2 regions of the Streptomyces sp. GbtcB6 genome follow, and region 1 is predicted to be linked to the other one. Evidence: predicted binding sites of a transcription regulator. Region 1 holds the regulator's gene; the other holds the start of a gene.
The links. Region 1 encodes HspR, which represses chaperone genes until heat shock. Its sites were predicted from a motif close to TTGAGNNNNNNNNNCTCAA; they were not measured.
Positions count from the first base shown of each region.

Region 2: a site for HspR is predicted at 3,280-3,298, ahead of lon (endopeptidase La). Genes of this name have one in related genera too.

Region 1 covers NZ_JAGXJL010000020.1:146,361-154,118, reverse strand. The annotation lists gene KVT45_RS30550 ((Fe-S)-binding protein) at 1-704, opposite strand, end outside; gene KVT45_RS30545 (MraY family glycosyltransferase) at 949-1,968, shown strand; gene dnaK (molecular chaperone DnaK) at 2,063-3,904, shown strand; gene grpE (nucleotide exchange factor GrpE) at 3,901-4,557, shown strand; gene dnaJ (molecular chaperone DnaJ) at 4,594-5,772, shown strand; gene KVT45_RS30525 (heat shock protein transcriptional repressor HspR) at 5,778-6,224, shown strand; gene KVT45_RS30520 (PA14 domain-containing protein) at 6,282-7,758, opposite strand, start outside.
Region 2 covers NZ_JAGXJL010000078.1:25,331-33,088, reverse strand. The annotation lists gene KVT45_RS50525 (sulfatase) at 1-1,407, opposite strand, end outside; gene KVT45_RS50520 (TIGR03086 family metal-binding protein) at 1,516-2,109, shown strand; gene KVT45_RS50515 (GNAT family N-acetyltransferase) at 2,321-3,073, opposite strand; gene lon (endopeptidase La) at 3,321-5,741, shown strand; gene KVT45_RS50505 (lysozyme) at 5,905-6,732, opposite strand; gene KVT45_RS50500 (MarR family transcriptional regulator) at 7,011-7,502, shown strand; gene KVT45_RS50495 (protein phosphatase 2C domain-containing protein) at 7,526-7,758, opposite strand, start outside.

The DNA.
Region 1 (7,758 bases):
CCCATGTCGGTCTTGAGGGAGACCGTGATCATCCAGATGAAGGAGGTCCCGATCTTGATCATCGCCGTGAGGTAGACCAGGTTCTGCAGCGTGTCGACGCTCGTGCCCCGGAAGGCGGCGACCAGGGGGTACGAGGCGAAGTACGCGGCCTCGTAGCCGTGCACGCCGGCGAGGGCGCCCTCCAGGCCGCGCAGGGTCATGATGGCGAGGCCGATGATGAGGATCACGGCCTCGACGAAGTAGGCCTGGCCGAAGTTCGAGCCGGCGAACCGGGACTTGCGGCCCGGCCGGCGCGGGTGGCTCAGCTGCCGGATGACGATGAGCGTGAGGATGCCCAGCGTGGTCATCGTGCCGATGAACTCGACGAACATCTCGTACGGCAGCCAGTGGCCGATGACCGGCAGCATCCAGTCGGCCTGGAACAGCTGGCCGAAGGCGTTGATCAGCGTCAGCACCAGGGAGAAGAAGCCGACGGCGACGAACCAGTGCGCGACACCCACCACACCCCACCGGTTCATCCGGGTGTGGCCGAGGAACTCCCTGATCACCGTGGCGGTGCGGGCGGTCCAGTCGTCGGTGCGGGTGCCCGCCGGGACGTCCTGGCCGAGCCGTACGAACCGGTAGATCTGCGCGATGGCGCGGCTGAACAGCGCGACGCCGACCACGGCGAGTACCAGCGACACGATGATCGCGGCGAGTTGCATGGGGGCTCCTCGGGCCTGCGAGGGGTCTCTTCGGGTCTCTTCGCGTCGCTTCGCGAGGTTCCCGAAATTACTAAGCGGTAACTTATGCAGTCGGTCTGAGACTACCCGCATCTTTACTCGCACTGTAGTCAGGTGCGGGGTGATCTGGATCGCTGAGGTCTGCCTGAGGCCCGCCTGGGCGGTACGCCCCAACCCGATCGTGTTATTCGTACAGAATTGTTACATTCAGGTCTAATTTGGACCCGTGCTCTACGGGATCGCCGCCGCCACCACCGCCTTCCTGCTCGCCGCCGTCCTCGCCGCGCTCATCCGGCCGTGTGCCCTGCGGCTCGGGCTCGTCGACCGCAGGCGGGCCCGGCGTGTGCCCGCGCTGGGCGGCCTCGCCGTGGTCGGCGCCACCTGCCTGGTCGCGTACGCGGGCGACTGGACCGGGGTCGCCCCGCTCGGTACCGGCGTCGGGGAGCTGGTGGCCGCCGGGGGAGCCGTGGCGCTGCTCGGGCTGGTCGCCGACGTGTGGCGGCTCAAGACGCGGTTCCTGCTGTTCGGTACGGCGGTGGCGGCCGCGTGCGTCGTGCCGTACGGCGAGTTCGGCGCCGTCGGCGGGCTGCTCGGCGCCGGGTGGATCGCCTTCGTCGCCGTCGCCTTCAAGGGGCTCGACCACGCGGACGGGCTGGCCGGGACCGTCGGGGTGGTGACCGCCTTCGGGACCGGGGCCTGTGCCGCGGCCGAGGTGATGGACGGGCTCGCCGTGCTGCTCAGTGTGCTGGCGGCCGCGCTCACCGGGTTCCTGATGCACAACTGGCATCCCGCGCGGATCGCCCTCGGTGCCACCGGCTCGCTGTTCGCCGGGTTCGTGCTGGCCGCGGCCGCGTTGATCACCCGGACCGGGCACGATCCCGCCGCGAGCGCGGGCGTGCTGTTCGCGCTCACCGCCGTCGCGAGCGCCGACGTGCTGCTCGTCCTGCTGTCGCGGCTGTTCGCCGGTCGGCCGGTGCTGCGGCGCGGGCCCGACCATCTCGTGCACCGGCTGCGGCGCCTGGGGCTCACCTCGCAGGGGGCGACCGTCGCCCTGGGTGCCGGATCATTCGCCGGGGTGCTCGTCGCGGTGCTCGTGCACGGCGGCTGGGTCGGCCGGACCGGCGCCACATGGGTCGCCTGCGTCACCTTCGGTGTCGTGCTCGTACTCCTTCGAATCCCGGTGTACGGGCCCCGGCATGGAGAGTCATCGCAGGTCAGCGGGCACTTGCGTGTAAGGAGCGGATAAGACTTGAGTCTGACCCACTCAGGTCTGTTGACCCAGGGCGAGGCTTGATGCACACTTGAGTCCGTTCCACTCAAGTCAGCTGGAGGAAATCACCATGGCACGTGCGGTCGGCATCGACCTGGGCACGACTAACTCCGTCGTCAGCGTTCTTGAAGGCGGCGAGCCCACCGTCATCACCAACGCCGAGGGTGCCCGGACCACGCCGTCCGTCGTCGCCTTCGCGAAGAACGGCGAGGTTCTGGTAGGCGAGGTCGCCAAGCGCCAGGCGGTCACCAACGTGGACCGGACCATCCGGTCCGTGAAGCGTCACATGGGTACCGACTGGAAGATCCAGCTGGACGGGAAGGACTTCAACCCCCAGCAGATCTCCGCGTTCATCCTGCAGAAGCTCAAGCGGGATGCAGAGGCCTACCTGGGCGAGAAGGTGACCGACGCGGTCATCACCGTCCCGGCCTACTTCAACGACTCCGAGCGCCAGGCGACGAAGGAAGCCGGCGAGATCGCCGGTCTGAACGTCCTGCGCATCGTCAACGAGCCCACCGCGGCCGCGCTCGCGTACGGCCTCGACAAGGACGACCAGACGATCCTCGTCTTCGACCTCGGTGGCGGCACCTTCGACGTGTCCCTCCTGGAGATCGGCGACGGCGTCGTCGAGGTGAAGGCCACCAACGGCGACAACCACCTCGGCGGTGACGACTGGGACCAGCGCGTCGTCGACTACCTGGTCAAGCAGTTCGCGGCCGGCCACGGCGTGGACCTCGGCAAGGACAAGATGGCCCTGCAGCGCCTCCGCGAGGCCGCCGAGAAGGCCAAGATCGAGCTGTCCAGCTCCACCGAGACCTCGATCAACCTGCCGTACATCACCGCCTCCGCCGAGGGCCCCCTGCACCTCGACGAGAAGCTCACCCGCGCCCAGTTCCAGCAGCTGACCGCGGACCTCCTGGAGCGCTGCAAGACGCCGTTCCACAACGTCATCAAGGACGCCGGCATCCAGCTCGGCGAGATCGACCACGTCGTCCTCGTCGGCGGCTCCACCCGTATGCCCGCCGTCGCCGAGCTCGTCAAGGAGCTGACCGGCGGCAAGGACGCCAACAAGGGCGTGAACCCGGACGAGGTCGTCGCCATCGGCGCCGCCCTGCAGGCCGGTGTCCTCAAGGGTGAGGTCAAGGACGTCCTGCTCCTCGACGTGACCCCGCTGTCCCTCGGTATCGAGACCAAGGGCGGCATCATGACCAAGCTCATCGAGCGGAACACGACGATCCCGACCAAGCGGTCCGAGATCTTCACCACCGCCGAGGACAACCAGCCCTCCGTCCAGATCCAGGTCTACCAGGGCGAGCGCGAGATCGCGGCGTACAACAAGAAGCTCGGCATGTTCGAGCTGACCGGTCTGCCGCCGGCCCCGCGCGGTGTCCCGCAGATCGAGGTCGCCTTCGACATCGACGCCAACGGCATCATGCACGTGACCGCGAAGGACCTCGGCACGGGCAAGGAGCAGAAGATGACCGTCACCGGCGGCTCCTCGCTGCCGAAGGACGAGGTCGACCGGATGCGCCAGGAGGCCGAGCAGTACGCGGAGGAGGACCACCGCCGCCGCGAGGCCGCCGAGACCCGCAACCAGGGCGAGCAGCTCGTCTACCAGACCGAGAAGTTCCTCAAGGACAACGAGGACAAGGTCCCGGGCGAGATCAAGACCGAGGTCGAGGCCGCCATCGAGGAGCTCAAGGAGCACCTCAAGGGCGAGGACACCGCCGAGATCCGTACCGCCACCGAGAAGGTCGCGGCCGTCTCCCAGAAGCTGGGCCAGGCCATGTACGCCGACGCCCAGGCCTCGCAGGCCGCCGCCGGCGGTGCCGGTGCCCCCGCCGGTGACGCCGCCGACGACGTGGTGGACGCCGAGATCGTCGACGACGAGCGCAAGGACGGTGCCGCGTGACGGAGGAGACCCCGGGCTTCGAGGAGAAGCCCGACGTCCCCTCCGGCGCCACCCCCGACGACGCCGCGCCGAAGGCCGCTCCCGCACAGGGGGCGGCCCCGGCCGGGGACTCAAGCGCACAGCTCGCCGGTCTGACGGCCCAGCTGGACCAGGTGCGCACCGCGCTCGGCGAGCGCACCGCGGACCTCCAGCGCCTCCAGGCCGAGTACCAGAACTACCGCCGCCGGGTGGAGCGCGACCGGATCACGGTCCGGGAGATCGCCATCGCGAACCTCCTGACCGAACTCCTGCCCGTGCTCGACGACATCGGCCGCGCGCGGGAACACGGCGAACTGGTCGGCGGTTTCAAGTCGGTGGCCGAGTCGCTCGAGACGGTCGCGGCGAAGATGGGCCTGCAGCAGTTCGGCAAGGAGGGCGAGCCCTTCGACCCGACGATCCACGAGGCGCTGATGCACAGCTACGCGCCGGACGTCACCGAGACGACGTGCGTGGCCATCCTGCAGCCCGGGTATCGCATCGGCGAGCGCACCATCCGCCCCGCGCGGGTGGCGGTCGCCGAACCGCAGCCGGGAGCGACGGCGGTGAAGGCCGAGGGGGCCGACGAGGCCCCGGCGGCCGGCGACGAGAAGGACAACGGCCCTGAGGAGGGCTGACGCGATAAGTACCGAGCGGAAGGAGGGGCGTCGGGGATGAGCACCAAGGACTTCATCGAGAAGGACTACTACAAGGTCCTCGGCGTCCCCAAGGACGCCACCGAGGCCGAGATCAAGAAGGCGTACCGGAAGCTCGCCCGCGAGTTCCACCCGGACGCCAACAAGGGCAACGCCAAGGCCGAGGAGCGCTTCAAGGAGATCTCCGAGGCGAACGACATACTCGGCGACCCCAAGAAGCGCAAGGAGTACGACGAGGCCCGCGCCCTCTTCGGCAACGGCGGCTTCCGCCCGGGGCCGGGCGCGGGCGGCGGCAACTTCAACTTCGACCTGGGCGACCTCTTCGGGGGCAACGCCCAGGGCGGGGGCGGAGGCTTCGGCGGGGGCGGCGGCTTCAGTGACGTCCTCGGGGGCCTGTTCAACCGGGGTGGCGGCACGGCCGGCCGTACCCAGCCGCGGCGCGGCCAGGACATCGAGTCCGAGGTCACGCTCAGTTTCACGGAGGCCATCGAGGGCGCCACGGTCCCGCTGCGGATGTCCTCGCAGTCCCCCTGCAAGGCCTGTTCGGGCACCGGCGACAAGAACGGCACCCCGCGGGTGTGCCCGACCTGTGTCGGCACCGGCCAGGTGGCGCGAGGATCCGGAGGCGGCTTCTCGCTCACCGACCCCTGCCCGGACTGCAAGGGCCGCGGCCTGATCGCCGAGCACCCCTGCATGGAGTGCAAGGGCAGCGGCCGCGCCAAGTCGTCCAGGACCATGCAGGTCCGCATCCCCGCCGGGGTGACCGACGGCCAGCGCATCCGCCTGCGCGGCAAGGGCGCGCCGGGCGAACGCGGCGGTCCGGCGGGCGACCTGTACGTGATGGTCCACGTCGACACCCACCCGGTGTTCGGCCGCAAGGACGACAACCTCACGGTGACCGTCCCGGTGACCTTCACCGAGGCGGCGCTCGGCGGCGAGGTCAGGGTGCCCACCCTGGGCGGCCCGCCGGTCACCCTGAAACTGCCCCCGGGCACGCCCAACGGCCGCACCATGCGCGCCCGTGGCAAGGGCGCGGTCCGCAAGGACGGCACCCGCGGCGATCTGCTGGTCACCGTCGAGGTGAGTGTCCCGAAGGACCTGTCGGGGAAGGCTCGTGACGCGCTGGAGGCGTATCGCGAGGCGACCGCGGGCGAGGACCCGCGGGCCGAGCTGTTCGAGGCCGCGAAGGGAGCATGACAGAGATGGACGGCCGTCGACGTAACCCGTATGAACTGACCGAGGAGACCCCGGTCTACGTCATCTCGGTGGCGGCCCAGCTCTCCGGACTGCACCCGCAGACGCTGCGCCAGTACGACCGCCTGGGCCTGGTCTCCCCGGACCGCACGGCCGGGCGGGGCCGCCGCTACTCGGCCCGCGACATCGAACTGCTCCGCCAGGTGCAGGCGCTGTCGCAGGACGAGGGCATCAACCTGGCCGGCATCAAGCGCATCATCGAACTGGAGAACCAGGTCATCGCGCTCCAGCAGCGGGTCGCCGAACTCCAGGCGGCGGTCGACGGCGCGGCGGCCGCGATGCAGCAGCGCGAGGCCGCCGTCCACGCCTCCTACCGCCGCGACCTGGTCCCGTACCAGGAGGTGCAGCAGACCAGCGCACTGGTGGTGTGGCGGCCGAAGAAGGCGAAGGACTAGCAGCACCTGTGAGAAGGGCCCGGAGGCCGTGGACCTCCGGGCCCTTTCCCGTGCCGGTCACGGCTCCAGGATCGCCGACTCCGCGCCCGGCGCCGACTCCGTGCCGTCGGCGTACAGCGCGGTCACCCAGTAGTGGTGGGTGGTGCCGCGGGCGGCCGTGGTGTCGTCGTACGAGCGCTCCGTCGTGGTCGCCAGCTTCTCGTACGTCTGCGTGGCCGGGTTCCAGCGGTAGACCTGGTAGCCCGTCGCCGAGTCGACGGCGTTCCACGACAGGCCGACACCCGAGTCGGTCGGGTCCGCCGTCAGGGTGAGCGGGGAGCCCTCCGGGGTCGCCACCGACGGGGTCAGGTCCAGCTCGTCGACGGCGACCGCGGTCACGGGCCCCAGCCATCTGCTGGAGTTGTTCGCGTTGTCGATCGCGTCCACCCAGTAGCAGGCGTGGTCGCCGTCGGGCAGCCGTACATCCCGGTAGTGCGAGGTGGACGGGGACAGCCACGCCCACTCCGAGCCGGAACAGACCTGCTCCTCGCCCTCCTCGCCGAGGACCGTGCCCCGGTAGACCGCGTACCGCTTCAGGTCGGGCTCGGTGTTGTCGTCCCAGTCCAGCTCGACGCCGTACTCCGTGGCCCTCGCGGTCAGGCCGGTCACCTGGGCGGGCGGCTTGTCCGATTCCAGCGTGGTGACGGTCGCGGTGTTGGAGAGCGAGGACACGTGGGGCCACTGCACGTTCGCCACCGCGTAGTGGTACGTCGTGCCCTCCTCGGCCGAGAAGTCGCCGCAGCTGTACCGGCGGGACCCGTCGGAGAGGGTGGTGAAGGTGGTCGTGCAGGTAACCCACTGCGCCGTCGAGGTGTCCACGGGCAGCGTGGTCGAGCGGTAGACGCGGAACTCGCCGTACGGGGCGTCCTGAGGCTTCATCGTCCACTGGAGGGTCGCGCTGCCGATGCCCGCGGTCGCCGTGAGCTCGCGGGGTGCGGCCAGCGGGCGGGTCACCGTCCGGAGGTCGGTGAACGGCGATACGTGGCCCGAGCCGTCCACGGCCGCGACCCGGTACTTGGCGATCTCGCCACGTGCGAGCGTGTCGTCGGTGAGGCTCACCGTGTAGCTGAGGTCCCAGGACTTGGTGACGACGCCGTAGAAGTCGGTCCGCTCCACCCGGTACTTCACCGCGGCGTGCACCCCCGACCAGCTCAGTTCGGCGCCCGTGTCGGTGGCGGAAGCGGTGAACTGGGCGGGTGCCTGCAGCACGGTGCTGGTGACCAGGGCGTCGGCGGTGCCGGTCGACTCGTTGCCGGCCTTGTCGTAGGCGCGGATCTCGTAGTAATAGAGGGCGCCGGTCGCGGGCGGGGCGTCGGTCAGGGACGCCGCCGTCGCCGTCCCCGCCTTCGTCCAGCTGGTGCTGCCCCGCACGCGCCGGTAGACCCGGTAGCCGGCGAGGTCCATCTCCTGGTTCTTCGTCCAGCTCAGCTTCGTCGTGTTGGCGTCGCTGTCGTAGGACACCAGCGGATCCAGCGGGGTGAGGGGCCTGACCTTG
Region 2 (7,758 bases), on a different contig from region 1:
GAGCTGGTACGGGTCGGCGGCCAGGTCGTAGAACTCGCGGAAGAGGACCGCGCCGTCGCCCTGCGTGGGCCGGCCCTGCCCGTCGAGGCGGGTGCGGTAGTACTCCGTGTACTGCGTGGACCTGCCGACGTGGGTGGCCCAGGTGTGGATCGGCTCCTGGTCCTGCCGGTTCCACCACCACTCGGCGAGGAGAAGGTCACGGTCGTTGCGGGTGTCGAGCAGCGAGTGGCCGTCGTGCGGGGTGTCCGGGGTGATGCCGGCCGCGTCCAGGAAGGTCGGGGCGATGTCGACATGGCCGGTGAGCCGGTCGTCGACGGTGCCCCTGCCCAGGCCGTGCGCCGGCCAGGACAGCCAGAACGGCACCTCCAGGCTCGGCCGGTACGGCACCGACTTGCGCAGCCAGCCGTGGTCCGCCCAGCACAGCCCGTGGTCGCTGGTGAACAGCACGAGCGTGTTCTCCAGCTGCCCCAGCGCGCGCAGCTTGTCCTGGAAGTCCCGCATCGCGTCGTCCACCGACAGCAGGGTGCGCAACTGGCGCCTGCGCAGCGCCTTTCCCTGGTCGTACGTGTGCTTCGCCGTGCGCAGGAACGGGGGCTTGTCGCTCTTGTCGCCCTCGTAGACGGAGGGCCGGCCCGGCCACTCCGGCACGCGCGCGTGCGCGTACTTCCGCTCCGGGATGTTGAGTTCGTGCGCGCTGCGGGTGGCGACGTACGCGAACCAGGGCCGGGTGTCGGTGCGCGACCCGTCGATGAAGGCGAGGGCGCGGTCCCTGATGACGTGGGTGTTGTAGCCGGGGATGTTCCGGACGGTGCCGTTGTCGTTGTAGTGGCCGTTGTAGTACGCCACCGGTTCCTGGAGGAGCCACTCGTCGAAGTGCGGCGGGTTGTCGCCGGTGTGCCAGTAGTTGAGGTACTTGCCGAACAGCCCGGTGCGGTAGCCGGCCTCGTGCAACTGCCGCTGCACGGTGGTGTGCTGGTCGAGGTGGTACGGGTGGCGGGTGTCGAGGACGCCGTGGTGGTGCGCGTACCGCCCCGACATGATCGAGGCCCGGGAGGGCGCGCAGAGCGGGGTGTTGGCATGCGCCCGCGCGAAGGTCACCCCCTGCCCGCCCAGCCAGTCGGCGGTACGGCGGATCGCCCAGTCCGTCTCCTTCGGCTGGTCGTCGGTGAGGACCAGGAGGATGTTCGGGCGCGGGTCGGTGCGGGGGAGGGGCGAGGCCGACGACGCCGGGGGCCGGCTCGCGGCGGGGGCGGCGGGGGCGGTGCGGGCGGGGGCGGGGGAGCCGGCCCCGTCGTCGTCCACGGCCCGCAGGGCCAACGGGACGGCGGCGCCGGCCGCGACGACGGCGGCGCCGGTGAGCACGGCACGTCGGCCGGGCCGGCCAGGCGCCGGCTGCTTGTCACCCATGTGTCCCCCCGAGCCCCGTTGTGCGCTGTTCGCTGTGAATCCGCTGGCAGTTTCGGCTTTTTTCCTGTGAGTTGCGTTGCGGTGGTGTAGCGATGCCCTTGCGGAGTCATGGCAGCGGCACCGGGGGAGGCCGAAGTGGCGGACGTGGTGGGGCAGATCGACCGGGCGCTGGCGGCGACCGGGCGGGTGGTCGAAGGGATCACGGCGGGGCAGTGGACGGCGCCGACGCCGTGTGCGGAGTGGGACGTGCGGACGGCCCTCAACCACACGGTGGGCGGGATGCGCATCTTCGCCGCCCAGTTGACCGGTACCGAGGCCGGGCGCGAGCACGAGGACGACTGGCTGGGGGACGACCCGCGGGCCGGCTACGCGACGGCCGCGGAGCTGGACCGGGCGGCCTGGCACCGGCCCGGCGTGCTGGACACGACCGTGCGGATCTCGCTGGGCGTGCTGCCCGGCCCCACCGCCGCGCTGATCCACCTGACCGAGGTGTGCGTCCACGGGGCGGACCTGGCGGTCGCGACCGGGCAGCGCGGGGTACTGGACGAGGAGCTGTGCGGGGAACTCCTGGCGACCATGCGGGCGATGCCGGGCTTCGACGCCTTCCGGACACCGGGGATGTTCGGCCCCGAGGTACCGGTACCCGCCGGGTCGCCAACACACGAGCGACTACTGGGGTTCCTGGGGCGGGAGCTGAGGTAGGGGGCCAGGTCTGTCGGCGTCACGTGCCGTGGTCGCGGCAGGTCGGTCGCCGGTCCCTTTTCTCTCCGCCGCGACGGTGCTCGACCCCGACGGCGTTGTCCGGCGGTGCCGGACCGGCCGGTGGGCGCCTGCGGGTCGGTGGGGGCTGGCCGCGGCCACGCGGCGGTAGCCGCATGTCACATACAGCCCCGCGCCCCTGGAGGGGCGCGCTTCAGCGGGCCGGGGTCCAGACGTACGGGGTCGTTGTCGTCACTGCCGTGAAGCCCAGTCGCTTGAGGATCGGGGCGCTGTCGTCCGAGGCCTCCACGAGGAGGTAGGGCGCGTTCCGGGCCGCCGCGCGGGTCGCCCGGAGGGCCACCAGCGCGCGGTAGATGCCCTTGCCGCGCCACTCGGCCAGCGTTGAGCCGCCCAGCAGCATGGCGAAGTCCGTGCCGGGCGGGAAGGCCACCCAGGCCGCCGACACGACCTCCCCGGCCGCCTCGGCGACATAGATCTCGGTGCCGTCCGGGTCCACCGCGAGCCGGCCCCTCAGGTACCCGGCGATCCACGCCATGTCCTCGCCCCACACCGCGGTCTCCAGCGCGGCGATCCGGTCCAGGTCGGCGTCGGCGGTGACCCGGCGCAGCGTCACGCCCGGGGGGAGGGCAGGGGCGGCCACGGCCAGTTCCTCGACCAGGGCGATCACGACCGTCTCCGGCGGCTCGGGCACGAAGCCCGCCGCGCGCAGCCGGTCGGGGAGGTCCGCCGGCTCGTCGTGCCCGCGCGTCTTCCACTCCACCGCCTCGCCGCGCGCCGCGAAGAAGTCCCGCTGCCGGGCGATCAGCGCGTTCAGCTCGGGGCCGCGGACACCGCCCCAGTCGCGCGGCCCGGTCACGAAGCCGCGGTGCTGGCCCACGACCCGGAGGACGGGACCGTCGTGCTCGTAGGTGATCCCGGGCGCGGGGACGGGCTGGACGGCGCGCATCTGGGCGTCGTAGGCGGCCAGCAGGGCCGCGGTGAGGTCGGTGTCGGTCACCGGCCGACCGTACGGGGAATGCGCCCGTGCCGATCAACTGTTTTTACGGGCGTGGACCTTGGCTGCTTTCTCCGTCGTACGCCCCGTACGACCTGGTCAGCAGCCGATCGCTGACAGCGAACGCACCCCTGGGAACATTCGGTGGCTCACGTGCATTGAGTCGGCATAACTCAAGTTGACTGCCGAAGGGGAGATCATGGCTTCGACGTCCGCATCACTCACCCTCCCTGTGCTGCCTCTCGACGGCGAGGTCGTGCTGCCCGGGATGGTGGTCCCGCTGGACCTGAAGGACCCTGATGTACGCGCCGCCGTGGAGGCTGCGCAGGCCGCCGCCCGCACCGAACCCGGCAAGCCCAAGGTGCTGCTGGTGCCGCGTGTCGACGGGACCTACCCGGGCACCGGTGTGCTCGGCACTGTGGAACAGGTCGGCCGCCTGGCCGACGGCGACCCGGGCGCGCTGATCCGCGGCCGCTACCGGGTGCGCATCGGCGCCGGCACCACCGGCCCGGGTGCCGCCCTGTGGGTGGAGGGCACCCGCATCGACGAGAACGTCCCGGACCCGGTGCCCGGTCATGTCACCGAACTGGTCAAGGAGTACAAGGCCCTCGCCACCGCCTGGCTGCGCAAGCGCGGCGCCTGGCAGGTCGTGGACCGCGTGCAGGCCATCGACGACGTGTCCCAGCTCGCCGACAACTCCGGTTACTCGCCCTTCCTGACCACCGAGCAGAAGATCGAACTCCTGGAGACCACCGACGCGGTCGCCCGCCTCAAGCTGGCCACCCAGCAGCTCCGCGACCACCTCGCCGAGCAGGACGTGGCCGAGACCATCGCCAAGGACGTCCAGGAGGGCGTCGACAAGCAGCAGCGCGAGTTCCTGCTCCGCCGCCAGCTGGAGGCGGTCCGCAAGGAGCTGCGCGAGCTGAACGGCGACGCCGCGAAGGACGGCGAGGAGTCCGACGACTACCGCGCCCGCGTGGAGGCCGCCGACCTGCCCGAGAAGGTCCGCGAGGCCGCGCTCAAGGAGGTCGACAAGCTGGAGCGGTCCAGTGACCAGTCGCCCGAGGGCTCGTGGATCCGCACCTGGCTGGACACGGTGCTCGAACTGCCGTGGAACGAGCGGACCCAGGACGCGTACGACATCCAGGGCGCCAAGGCGATCCTGGACGCCGAGCACGCCGGCCTGGAGGACGTGAAGGAGCGGATCACCGAGTACCTGGCGGTGCGCAAGCGCCGTAACGACCGGGGGCTCGGGGTCATCGGCGGCCGCCGTGGCGGTGCCGTCCTCGCCCTCGTCGGCCCGCCCGGCGTCGGCAAGACCTCGCTCGGCGAGTCGGTCGCGCACGCCATGGGCCGCAAGTTCGTCCGGGTCGCCCTCGGCGGTGTCCGGGACGAGGCCGAGATCCGCGGCCACCGCCGTACCTACGTCGGCGCGCTGCCCGGCCGGATCGTGCGGGCCATCAAGGAGGCCGGTTCGATGAACCCGGTCGTCCTGCTCGACGAGATCGACAAGGTGGGCTCCGACTTCCGCGGCGACCCGGCCGCGGCCCTGCTCGAAGTCCTGGACCCGGCGCAGAACCACACCTTCCGCGACCACTACCTGGAAGTCGAACTCGACCTGTCCGACGTCGTCTTCCTCGCCACCGCCAACGTCCTGGAGGCGATCCCGGAGGCCCTGCTCGACCGTATGGAGCTGGTCCGCCTGGACGGCTACACCGAGGACGAGAAGGTCGTCATCGCCCGTGACCACCTGCTCCCGCGCCAGCTGGACCGGGCCGGTCTCGGCAAGGACGAGGTGATCCTCGACGAGAGCGCGCTGCGCAAGCTCGCCGGCGAGTACACCCGTGAGGCGGGCGTCCGCACCCTGGAGCGCTCGATCGCCCGGCTGCTCCGCAAGGTGGCCGCGCAGCACGAACTGGGCGACCGGGAGCTGCCGTTCACCATCAGGGACGAGGACCTGCGCGCCCTGATCGGCCGCCCGCACCACGTGCCCGAGTCCGCGCAGGACCCGGCCGAGCGCCGCACGGCGGTCCCGGGTGTCGCCACCGGCCTCGCGGTCACCGGCGCCGGCGGCGACGTCCTCTTCGTCGAGGCGTCCCTCGCCGACCCGGAGACGGGCGCGGCGGGTCTGACCCTCACCGGTCAGCTGGGCGACGTGATGAAGGAGTCGGCGCAGATCGCCCTGTCCTTCCTCCGCTCGCACGGCGCCGAACTGGAGCTTCCGGTCGGCGACCTGAAGGAGCGGGGCGTGCACATCCACTTCCCGGCGGGCGCGGTGCCGAAGGACGGCCCGAGCGCCGGCGTCACCATGACGACGGCCCTCGCGTCGCTGCTCTCCGGCCGGCTGGTCCGCACGGACGTGGCGATGACCGGCGAGGTCTCGCTGACCGGCCGGGTGCTGCCCATCGGCGGCGTGAAGCAGAAGCTGCTCGCCGCCCAGCGCGCCGGGGTGACGACCGTCATCATCCCGAAGCGCAACGAGGCCGACCTGGACGACGTCCCGGCCGAGGTGCTGGACAAGCTCGACGTCCACGCCGTGACCGACGTCCGGCAGGTCCTGGAGCTGGCGCTCGCGCCCGCCACGAACGGCGCGGCGCCGGAGGTTCCGGTAGCGGCGTGACGGACGCTGCCGGATGCAGAAGGCCCGGATCCCCGCGAGGGGGCCCGGGCCTTCGCCCTGTGTGCCGTCATTCGTCCGCGGCGCCGTCGTGGCTGGTCGCGCCCACGCGGCGGAGCCGCACATTGATACAGCCCCGCGCCCCTTCGGGGCGCTCCGGAACCGCCTACCCGTTGGCGAAGGCGACCACCCGGTCCAGGGCCCCGTTGAACTTGTCGTGGTCACCGACCGTCGGTCCGGTCGACGTGTACTGCCACATCGTGTACGCCGACCAGCCGGCCGGCAGTGTGCCCACGTCCGAGGCGTACCGGGCGACCCACAGCGGGTTGCTGGCGCCGAAACCGCTGTAGTTGCCGGTGCAGTCCTTCCACCAGCTGGTCGCCGTGTAGATGACCGCGGCCCGGCCCGTCCGGGCCTTGTACCGGTTCAGGAAGTCGGTGATCCAGGTGACCATCCCGCTCGCGGATTTGCCGTAGCACGCTGCGCCGTACGGGTTCCACTCGATGTCCAGGACGCCGGGGAGGGTCTGGCCGTCCTTGGACCAGTTGCCGCCGTGGTCGACGAAGTAGTCGGCCTGGGCGGCGCCGCCCGTGGTGTCCGGGGTCGCGAAGTGGTAGGCGCCGCGGACCATGCCGACGTCGTAGGAGCCGTTGTACTGCTGGGTGAAGTAGGGGTTCGTGTAGTACGTGCCTTCCGTGGCCTTGGTGTACGCCCATCTGACCCCGCTGCTCAGCAGGGTCGACCAGGCCACGTCGCCCTGGTAGCTGGCGACGTCGACACCCTCGGTCTGGGTGGCGAGGCCGGTCTTGGGCGTGCCGCTCTGGCCGTCGTGGGCCAGGACGCCCATGCCCATGTACGCCGAGCCGCGGACCGGGACGGCAGGGCCGGACGCGTCGGCGTGGGCCTCGGCGTGGGCGGAGGTCGGGGAGAGCGCCGCCAGCAGCAGCGCGAGCAGGGCGGTGAGGAGTGTGGGGGCGGGTCTGTGCACGGGCATGACGTGCCTCCGTGGGGTGAGGTGAAGATCCCAGGTATGCCAGAGGCGGTCCGTCTACGCGGCGCGACACGACGCGGTGTCACACGGCGTGACCCCATCTGCTGGCGTGGGCATGTCGGCAATGGCCTTGGTGTGGACGCCACGCACGTGGCGGACCCCCTGGGAAGGGGGTCCGGAGGCTGCCCTTGGTCTGAGCCTGCGGAATACTTGGCGAGCTGCGGCGATGACGGGGCTTGACGGAAACTTTCAGGACTGCGAAACCGATCAGGGGTGCTGACGTGCACGAGGACGAACAGGGCGACGAACGGGGCGACGCCACCGGGTTGACGCCGAGTGGTGCGGACCAGGAGTTCCTGGCCCTGGAGCGCGAGTTGACGGTGCTGCTGCGCCGCGCCCGGGCCAGTCAGGGCGAGATGGCCAGGGAGGTCCACCCCGACCTGGAGTCCGCCGCGTACGGACTGCTCGTGCGGCTCGACGAGTGCGGCGGCCAGCGCGCCACCGAACTGGCCGCCTACATCGGCGTCGGCAAGGCCACCATGTCCCGCCAGCTGCGCGCCCTGGAGGAGCTGGGCCTGATCGCCCGGGAGCCCGACCCGGCCGACGGGCGGGCCTGGCTGGTCGCCCTCACCGACGAGGGCCGGCGTCGGGTCGGCACGGTCCGCGAGGCCCGCCGCGGCCGCTACGTCCGCCAGCTCGCCCACTGGCCCCGCCTGGAGGTCGCGGAACTGGCCCGGCTGCTCCACCAGTTGAACGGCGTCATGGAGAAGTAGCCGTCACGCCGCCACCGGGAGCCTCACAGCTCGACGTACACCACCGTCGCGTCGTCGTGCGTCTTGCTCCGCCGCAGGAACACCCGCTCCTCCCGGTCGGCCGCCTCCAGCTCCCGCACCCGGTCGACCAGTGCCCGCGCCCCCTCCTTGCGGACGACGCCGAGAAGGGCCGTCCAGTCGCCCTCGCGGAACTTCTCCGTCCAGCGGGTCGCCCCGTCCGTGAGGGCGGCCAGTGCGCGGACCTCGGCGCGGGGCA